2 regions of the Clostridium sp. DL-VIII genome follow, and region 1 is predicted to be linked to the other one. Evidence: predicted binding sites of a transcription regulator. Region 1 holds the regulator's gene; the other holds the start of a gene.

Region 1 (4,690 bases):
TATTATTTTAGTCCATCAGAATTACCTATAAAAAAAGGTGATTATGCAATAGTAGAAACAGCTAGAGGAGTAGAGTTTGGTGAATGTGTTATAGGAACCAAAGAGATAAAAGAAGAAGATATAGTATCACCATTAAAGAATGTTATTAGAATAGCGGACGAAAATGATATTAATAAGCATAAAGAAAATAAGGCTAAAGAAAAAGAAGCATTGGATATATGCTTAGTTAAAATTCAAGAACATAAATTAGATATGAAATTAATTGATGTAGAATATACATTTGATAATCATAAAGTTATATTTTATTTCACAGCAGACGGCAGAGTTGATTTTAGAGAACTAGTCAAGGATCTAGCGACTATATTTAAGACTAGAATAGAACTAAGACAAATAGGGGTAAGGGATGAAGCTAAGATGGTTGGAGGTCTTGGACCATGTGGAAGATCAATGTGCTGCTCTACATTTTTAGGAGATTTTGCTTCAGTATCTATAAAGATGGCAAAGGAACAAAACCTTTCATTAAATCCAACTAAGATATCAGGTATATGTGGAAGATTAATGTGCTGCCTAAATTATGAGCAAACGACATATGAGGGAATAAGAAAGAGATTGCCTAAAGTTGGAGCTATTGTCAAAACTGAATTCGGAAACGGAGAAGTTGTAAGTAATTCAATAGTTAAGGAAATTGTTAAGGTACGTATTAGAAAAGGTGATGAGGATGTTGTCGAGGAGTTTAAAATAACAGATGTAGAACTTGTGTCTGGAAAATATGAAGATACAATTGATGAAAATAACATAAAGTTAATAGTGGAATCAGAAGAAGATAAGACATTAATAAAGAATCTTATTAACGAGAAATAGGGGGAGTTTCTATGAAATCTGTTATTACGATTTGTAATATGGAATCGCACCAAGATGCTAATATAATTCAGGAAACCATTGTTAATAATTCAGGAGTAATCGCTATAGAGATATCACTAGGAAAAAAAGAAATAACAGTAATATATAATGAAACTTTTTTAAATATTGAGAAAATTGTAAATTCAATAGAGGATTTGGGATATATAGTAATCTAAGTTTAAATCATCAAGCAGAATTAAAAATACGCTTGTCTAAGGCACAAAAGACTTTAAAAACATTAGAATACATGTTAAAATGTAAGAGGTTAATTACCGCAATTTATTAGGAGGTGTTCTAGATGGCATTTGTAATTAATGATTCATGCGTTAGTTGTGGAGCATGTGCTGGAGAATGTCCAGTTAGCGCTATAACTCAAGGGGATTCTCAATACGTTATCGATGCAGATACTTGCATTGATTGTGGAAACTGTGCGAATGTTTGCCCAGTAGGAGCTCCAAACCAAGAATAATAGAAGAAAGGTCGTCTTTAGACGATCTTTTTTTCATATATTAAAAATTGTAGAACTTTTAATAGGTAAAAGGCATATTTTTTGGGTTAACTTCAAGTGAATTATTTTATAAAGTGTAAAGAGGAAGCTAAGAAGTTAGGTTTAAAGAGATGAGCAGAGATATTTCTATGAGTTTTAGCTAGCTGCTAGGTGGTGTTAGCAATATACATTGTGACCCACAATTTAAGTCTAATGTTGAAATATCTAATATATTTGATTTGATTTTTTTTATATGCTTCATGGATATAATAAAATTTTTAGGGTCATCTAGATATAAAGATGTTTTATTAGTCTTATATTGCATAGGAATTATGTATTTAGGTGAAATTAATTTACAGAGTTTTGCGGCTTCAAATCCGTTTAATGTAAAGTGACCACCAATTGGAATAAGTAAAATATCAATATTTCTTAGTTTTTCTAAAGTTAATGAAGAAGGTATATGCCCTAAATGTCCTAAATGACATATAGAATATTTATCAGTTCTAAATGTATAAATAATATTCGAACCTCTTTTTAATCCATTACATTTATCATGAAATGAATTAAAGCCTTCTAATTTTATAAAATTCATATCAATAGCTCCAATTTCATTAATAACTTTGGTTAGGTTATTATAATTATTTAGTAATAAGCGATTAAAATGATTATGACTAAGGGTTATCAAGTCGCATTTCGGAAAATTGTTATCATATCCAAGATTATCATTAAATGGATCAATAAGAATCCGCTTACCAGTAGGTGTTTTTATAATAAAACATGAATGTCCATACCAGATTATCTGCATAAGAAGCCTCCATAAACTATATTCAAATATTAATAATTATTAACATATAAAATTGAAAATAATCATAGTTTATATTAATACTTTAAAAAATAAAAGAAATATAGTATAATTATAAAAAGTCAAAGTAAGTCAAAAACAAATATTAAAAAAAGGTTTAAGCAGGTGATGTTATGGCAAGACTTTCAGATATAATAGAAGATTTCATAAAGCAAATGTTTAATGAAAATCGAGATAATGTGATCTTTATACAAAGAAATGAGCTGGCAGATCAATTTAGGTGTGCACCATCTCAGATCAATTATGTATTAACTACTAGATTTACTTACGAAAGAGGATACTTAATCGAAAGTAAAAGAGGTGGCGGTGGACATATTGCTATTAAGCAGTTAGAATATGATGATTCTAATAAAAGAGAAGAGATAATAAATCAAAGCATAGGAGATACAATAACATATCATAATGCAAATGCTTTGCTTAATCATTTGTTGGAATCTGGAGTTATTGAAGAACGAGAATGTGAAATAATGAAAATGGCAATAAATGATAGAAGTTTAACTTCAGCCGAAAATAAAAATAAGGTACGAGCTGATATTTTAAAGGCAATGATTATGATAATTTTATCTTAAAGGTGGGGATATATATGTTATGTGAAAAATGTAAAAAAAATGAAGCAAAGATAAACTTAATTACAGTAATGAATGGGCAAAAGCATGAAATTTGGTTATGTGAAAATTGTGCAAAGGACATAGCTAATATTCCATTTTTCAGTCCTATTATGCAAAATATAAATTTTCCATTTCAAGGAGTATTGTCGGAGCTATTAACTAATGCAGATAGTAATAAAACTAATATAGATAGTAGTAAAGTAAAAGAAATTGTTTGCCCAAGTTGTGGGTTAACCTATGATGAATTTAAAAAAACAGGAAGATTAGGCTGTTCTGAGTGTTATGAAGAATTTAAGGTTGTACTTGAGCCAAGGATAAAGAGTTTACAGGCGGGAGTAAAACATGTAGGGAAAGTGCCTAAAATCAAGGGAAAAGAATTAGTTCAGAAGCGAAAGCTTAAAGATCTAAAGGAAGAAATGCAAAAATTAATAGTTGCTGAAGAATATGAAAGAGCAGCAATTGTAAGAGATGAAATAAAAAAATTAGAGTTATGTATTTTAGAAAATAATATTAAAGAAACAATAAATACTAAGGAGGGGGATTGCCATGAATAGCTGGATTAATAAGAGTGAAGGCAGTGAAGCTGTACTAACAAGTAAAATATTATTATCTAGAAATTTTAGCAATTTGCCTTTTCCTAATAAATTGAATTATATAAAAGGTCGAGAAAGTGGGAAAAATATATATAATTTTCTTAAAAATGAATTAACCGATGAAGAAATTACATTATATGAAGTTTGGAATATAAAAGAAGAATTAAGTAAACAATATTTAGAAAAGGATCTAATTAGTGAAGAGCTTCTAAAAAATTCAGATAAAGGAGCATTCATATTAAATGATAACGAGACTTTTAGTATTATGATAAATGAAAAGGATCATATTGTTCTTCAATGTATAAGTGAAGGGTTGAATTTAGAGGAAGCTTTTAGTAAGGCCACTGATATTGACGATAAAATAGAGAAAAACTTAGATTATGCATTTGATGAAACTCTTGGATATTTAACATCATCTCCAGAGAATATCGGAACAGGATTAAGAGCTTCTGTGGTATTGCATTTGCCTGCACTTACCATGAGTGAAGAGATTAAAAATATTTCTAAGAATCTTAGTAAAATGGGTATGGGCATTAAAGGCCTTCATTTAGAAGGCACAAAGGTTTATGGAAATTTATATAGAATATTCAATAAAATATCATTAGGATTAACAGAAAGTAATATAATAAATAAATTAAAAGAGGCAATATTAAATACGATAGCAGAAGAAAACAAATTCAGAGAAATATTGATTAACAAATGCAGACATGAATTAGAAGATAGGGTATATAGAGCATATGGAATTTTAAAGCATGCAGTTCTATTGGATTCCAAAGAAACTGTAGATTTGTTGTCTAATCTTAGATTAGGAGCAGAATTATCAATAATAGATATTGAATTAAGAAAAATAGATAACTTATTTAGACTTACAAGCAATGCCTCACTGCAAAATTATTTGGGAAGAGTTTTAGATGAAAAAGAGAGTAAATATGAAAGAGCAAAGCTTGTAAAGGAAATATTGACATAAGGAAAAGATGGGAGGTTCGAAAAGGATGGAATACAATAAATTAACGGAAAGGGCACAAGCAGTAATTTTGGAAGCTGAAAGTGAATCAGAGAAATTTAAACATGGATATGTTGGAACAGAGCATGTGTTATTAGGTATTTTAAAAGAAGATGGATATTCAGCTAAATTGTTAAAGAAATATGGAGTTAATAGTGATAATATTAAAACAATGATACAGAGATACTTAGGTTATGGTGATATAAAGAAAACAGATGAGAATATTCTATTAACTCC
Region 2 (4,690 bases), 1.2 Mb from region 1:
CTTCTAATCTTAAAAGTTTCTCTCTTTCTCCTTCAAGTAAATTACTTACTGGAATTCCAGTCCATTTTGAAAGAACAGCTGAAACTTCCTGTTCAGTAACTTCCTCTTTTAGCAAGGCTCCCTCATAATTATCTCGAAGTTCAATTTCTTTTTGCTTAATTTGCTCTTCTAGTGCAGGAATCTTACTGTACTGAATTTCAGCGACTTTATTATAATCAAAGTTTCTCTGAGCAGCTTCTATCTCTCCCCTTGCATCGTCTAGCTGACTTTTTAAGGTTTTTATAGCCGTAATCTGCTCTTTCTCTTTTGTATATTTAGCAGTCATTTCATCATTTTTTTCTTTAAGCTCCGCAAGTTCTTTTTCAAGATCTTCTAATCTTTTTTGTGAGCCTTCATCCTTCTCTTTAACTAAAGCTTCTTTTTCAATTTCTAATTTGAATATCTTTCTTCTTATTACATCAAGCTCTGTTGGAAGCGAATCAATTTCTGATCTTATCATTGCTCCAGCTTCATCAATTAGATCAATTGCTTTGTCTGGCATATATCTGTCTTGAATGTATCTATCTGATAGTTTTGCTGCAGCTACTATTGCTGAATCATGAATTCTAATCCCGTGATGAATTTCAAATCTTTCTTTTAATCCTCTAAGTATTGCTATTGTATCATCAACTGTAGGTTCGTCAATAATTACTGGTTGAAATCTTCTTTCTAAAGCCTTATCCTTTTCAATATATTTTCTATATTCATCAAAGGTTGTAGCACCAATACAGTGAAGTTCTCCTCTTGCAAGTAATGGCTTTATCAAATTTCCAGCATCCATAGCTCCATCAGTTTTACCTGCTCCAACTATAGTATGAATCTCATCAATAAATAATAGTATTCTACCTTCACTGCTTTGAACTTCTTTTAATACTGCTTTTAATCTTTCTTCAAATTCACCTCTATACTTTGCTCCAGCTATTAATGATCCCATATCTAATGAGAAAATGATTTTATCTTTTAAGCCTTCTGGAACATCACCTCTTACTATCCTTTCAGCTAATCCTTCAATAATTGCTGTCTTACCAACTCCAGGTTCTCCTATTAATACTGGATTATTTTTTGTTCTCCTAGAAAGAATTCTTATGGTTCTTCTTATTTCTTCATCTCTTCCTATAACAGGATCAAGTTTATGCTTTTTAGCAAGGTCAACTAGGTTAGTTCCATATTTAGCTAAAGCATCATATGTTCCTTCTGGATCTTGTGTCTCAACTCTTTGATTTCCTCTTACTTCTGAAAGAACTTTCAAAAAATTGTCTTTAGTTATACCATAATCCTTTAATATTTTTGAAACCTGGCTATTCTTTCCTACATCCATGATAGCAAGCATTAAATGTTCAACACTTACATATGAATCCTCAAATTGCTTTGAAAATTCTTCTGCTTTAATTAAAGCTTCTTCTATTTTTCTAGTAATATATACATTACCAATACCTTCTCCTTGAACTTTAGGCATGGAATCCAATTCTTTATTTATAGAATCTTTTATATTCTTCATAGGTACGCCCATTTTGGTAAAAATATTTGGTACCAATCCATCATCTTGTTCTACTAATGCTGAAAAAAGATGAATTAAATCTATTTGTTGATGATTGAATTTAACTGCTATAGCATTAGCGTCATTTAATGCCTGTTGTACTCTTAATGTCATTTTATCAATATTCATATCTATTCCTCCAATCTTATAAATAAACAAATCAATAACTTGATTTATTACTTGTAATTTTTAGATTATACTACTTACAGTTATAACTTATGATTTAAAAAGGAAGTTAAACTGTGTACTGCTAATTGCAAACTGTTTATAGTTTTTCTTCTGTATATATAATAATATATTGGTCAAAGAAAGTCAAAGTGTATTTGAAATTAATTTAATTTATTTTTTTCAATAAAATAAAAATGACAGGTTACTTTCTCCATAACTTAATAATATAAAATTATCATCTCATATTATTAATAAATTATGTTCAATCTAACCTATCACGTAAAGTTCTATAAAATTTCTTTCTCTCACAATATATTTAACGAAAGCTTACACTAACAAGGCACATGAAAATAAATAACGAGTCCAAAATAGCCTTGCAAGCGGACTTGTTATTTATTTGATAGTGCCTAATTATATAACTACTATTAAATTTTCTTATCTACAGAAAAAGCTAAATTAAAATACTTTAATGAATCTGTTGTTGATCCTAATTTATAATAAAGCTTTCCCATATCCATATAACGATTCTTTCTTTCTTCTCTTGTACCAAATTTAAATAATGAATCTAAAGATAAATTCATGTATTTTTCAGCTTCCAGGTATCTATCCATTTTTTGAAGTATTATTCCTTTTAAATAATACGATTTTTCAATTAATTTTATATTATTTGTAATAATTGCTTTATTTAATGATTCTTCTGTTATTTTACATGCTATTTCGTACTCTGAATCATCTATAAGAATTCCAGTGCAATAATTTAAAAATTCCACATTCTTTTCAATATTATCTCTTGGGAATATCTTAATTCCTTCCTCTATTTCCCTAATTGCCTTTTCTTTTTCACCAACCTCAAAATAATACCTTCCATAATTTCCATGAGATAGTGCCAATAGAATAGGATTGTACTTTTGGTATTCGAAAGCTTTCTTCTTATATTTATCTACACAGTCTTTTTTTAATTTAATGCATATAGCTGCGTATATGTGATAAATTTTCCCCTTACTTTCATCACTCTTAAGATTATCAACATATTCTATAATTCCTGAGAGAATAGCATAAGCCTCATCTAATTTATTTAAATTTTGATAGCATAAAGCTTCATTATAGCTTATTAAGCAATATTCACTAATAACCATTTCTTTTTTCTGTTCGAACATTTCTCTGAGCTTACTATAATACGAAATTGCTTCTATATATTCTCCATTTTGAGAAAGATATCTAGCCATGTCTTTAAAATATATTATTGTATTTTCTTCTGTATTATCTCTTTGATATAAATCATAGTATTGAGACACTATTAATTGAATATTTTCGACCTTATTTTCCTCTACATAGTAAGAGAATAATATATGTATTAGGTCGAAAGCTAAATCATAATACTTATACTTAAGTGCATAATTTAAATTATCTCTTAATTTATTTTCCGAATCAGTATCACATGAAACATTCTTTTTCATTATTTTTAAGTTATTAGATATTTGTTCATAAACATCTTCTATTAAATATTCTAAATCAATTTCAATTTTTTTCGCTATATATTTGAGTAATTCCTTATCTGCTTTGATCTTTCCATTCTCTATGCAGCTCATCTTAGCTATTGATATTTTATCTTCACATAATTCTTTTAATGTAATTCCCTTAAATATCCTAGCTCTTTTTATTTTTTCACCAGTAGACAGTATTTCCAAAATATATCACCCATTTACTCTTAGTTTTTTGCATTTTAATTTTCTAATTTCTCAGCTTCATTAAATAATTTTATTCCTTGATTCAAATAATAGGCTGCTTCTTCTTCTTCTTTTTTATCTATGAAATATTTCCCGACCCTCATAGCTAATTCTCCTGCTTTAGCTAATCTTCCACTATCTTTTGCTAGAACATACGTATCAATTAATACAGTTTCTGCTTGTTCAATTTTGTCCTCAATATTAAACAAAGTATATTTAATTAACTTACATTTTATTTTTCTATCAACGTCATCTTCATCAATACTGTTTTCTATATTTTTTAATATTTTACTGCATTGCTCAATATTTTTTAATTTTAAATAACATGTACATATATCTATTAATATATCATTGATATGACCTACGTGATTTTGAGCACTAACATTTCTAGATATCTCATAATGTTTGATTGATTCTTCTAAATCTCCTAATTCATAAAATAATTTACCTAAGTTATGCTCTATATTTACTATGCTCTTGTTATATTGTATTTTTTTATATACCTCTAACGTTTTCTTTGAGTATTTTATAGCATTTATCAAATCACCTTTTTTGTTAAACTCTTCTGCTAGGCCAAATAAATTTTTTGCGTAATTCTCATCATTATATATTTGTTCAAATCTTTCCTTTGCTAAATATGAGTATTTTAATGCTAATTCTAAATCTTCCACATCATAATAAGTTCTAGACATATTATAATAGATTTCTCCCATTAAGAAATCATCTACAACTTTATTATCAAGGTAAACTTTTTCTGCTTGCTTTAAGTAACTGCTGGCAGAATGATAAGCTTTTAATTCTAAAGCTATATTAGCTAGGTTTAAAAAGGTTTTTATTATTTGTTCATAGTTATTACTTTTAACAAAAATAACATTTGCAGACAAGAAAAATTTTTGAGCTAAAGGGAAATCTTTTTTATACATATAAGATTTTGCTGTAATAAAATATATTACTGCCTTCCTATACTCCAAATTATACTTTTCGCAATAATATAAAGCGTTATCAATATATCTTTGTCCTTTTTCATAGTCGCCTTGTAATATACAAGATTCTCCTACTTGCTCATAGTATAGGCTTATTTTTTCTGCTTGGCTTTCTTCCGATTCCATTAAATATTCTACTGTAGTATTTAGTGCATTTGCTAAGTACTCTAATAAGTCAACTGATGGATTTGAGCGACCAGACTCAACCAAACTAATTTGTCCTGGAGTTATTCTGT

What was found. Region 1 encodes CtsR, which represses protease genes until heat stress. Its sites were predicted from a motif close to AAGGTCAANNAAGGTCAAAT; they were not measured.
Region 2: the regulator CtsR is predicted to act here: its motif matches at 1,875-1,894, upstream of clpB (ATP-dependent chaperone ClpB).

Annotation. Positions count from the first base shown of each region.
Region 1 covers NZ_CM001240.1:413,515-418,204, forward strand. Annotated here, with positions in the region: gene CDLVIII_RS01955 (stage 0 sporulation family protein) at 1-861, shown strand, start outside; gene CDLVIII_RS01960 (heavy-metal-associated domain-containing protein) at 873-1,076, shown strand; gene CDLVIII_RS01965 (4Fe-4S binding protein) at 1,199-1,369, shown strand; gene CDLVIII_RS01970 (MBL fold metallo-hydrolase) at 1,548-2,192, opposite strand; gene CDLVIII_RS01975 (CtsR family transcriptional regulator) at 2,363-2,818, shown strand; gene CDLVIII_RS01980 (UvrB/UvrC motif-containing protein) at 2,833-3,411, shown strand; gene CDLVIII_RS01985 (protein arginine kinase) at 3,404-4,417, shown strand; gene CDLVIII_RS01990 (ATP-dependent Clp protease ATP-binding subunit) at 4,443-4,690, shown strand, end outside.
Region 2 covers NZ_CM001240.1:5,688,974-5,693,663, forward strand. Annotated here, with positions in the region: gene clpB (ATP-dependent chaperone ClpB) at 1-1,705, opposite strand, end outside; gene CDLVIII_RS25910 (helix-turn-helix transcriptional regulator) at 2,170-3,432, opposite strand; gene CDLVIII_RS25915 (tetratricopeptide repeat protein) at 3,468-4,690, opposite strand, start outside.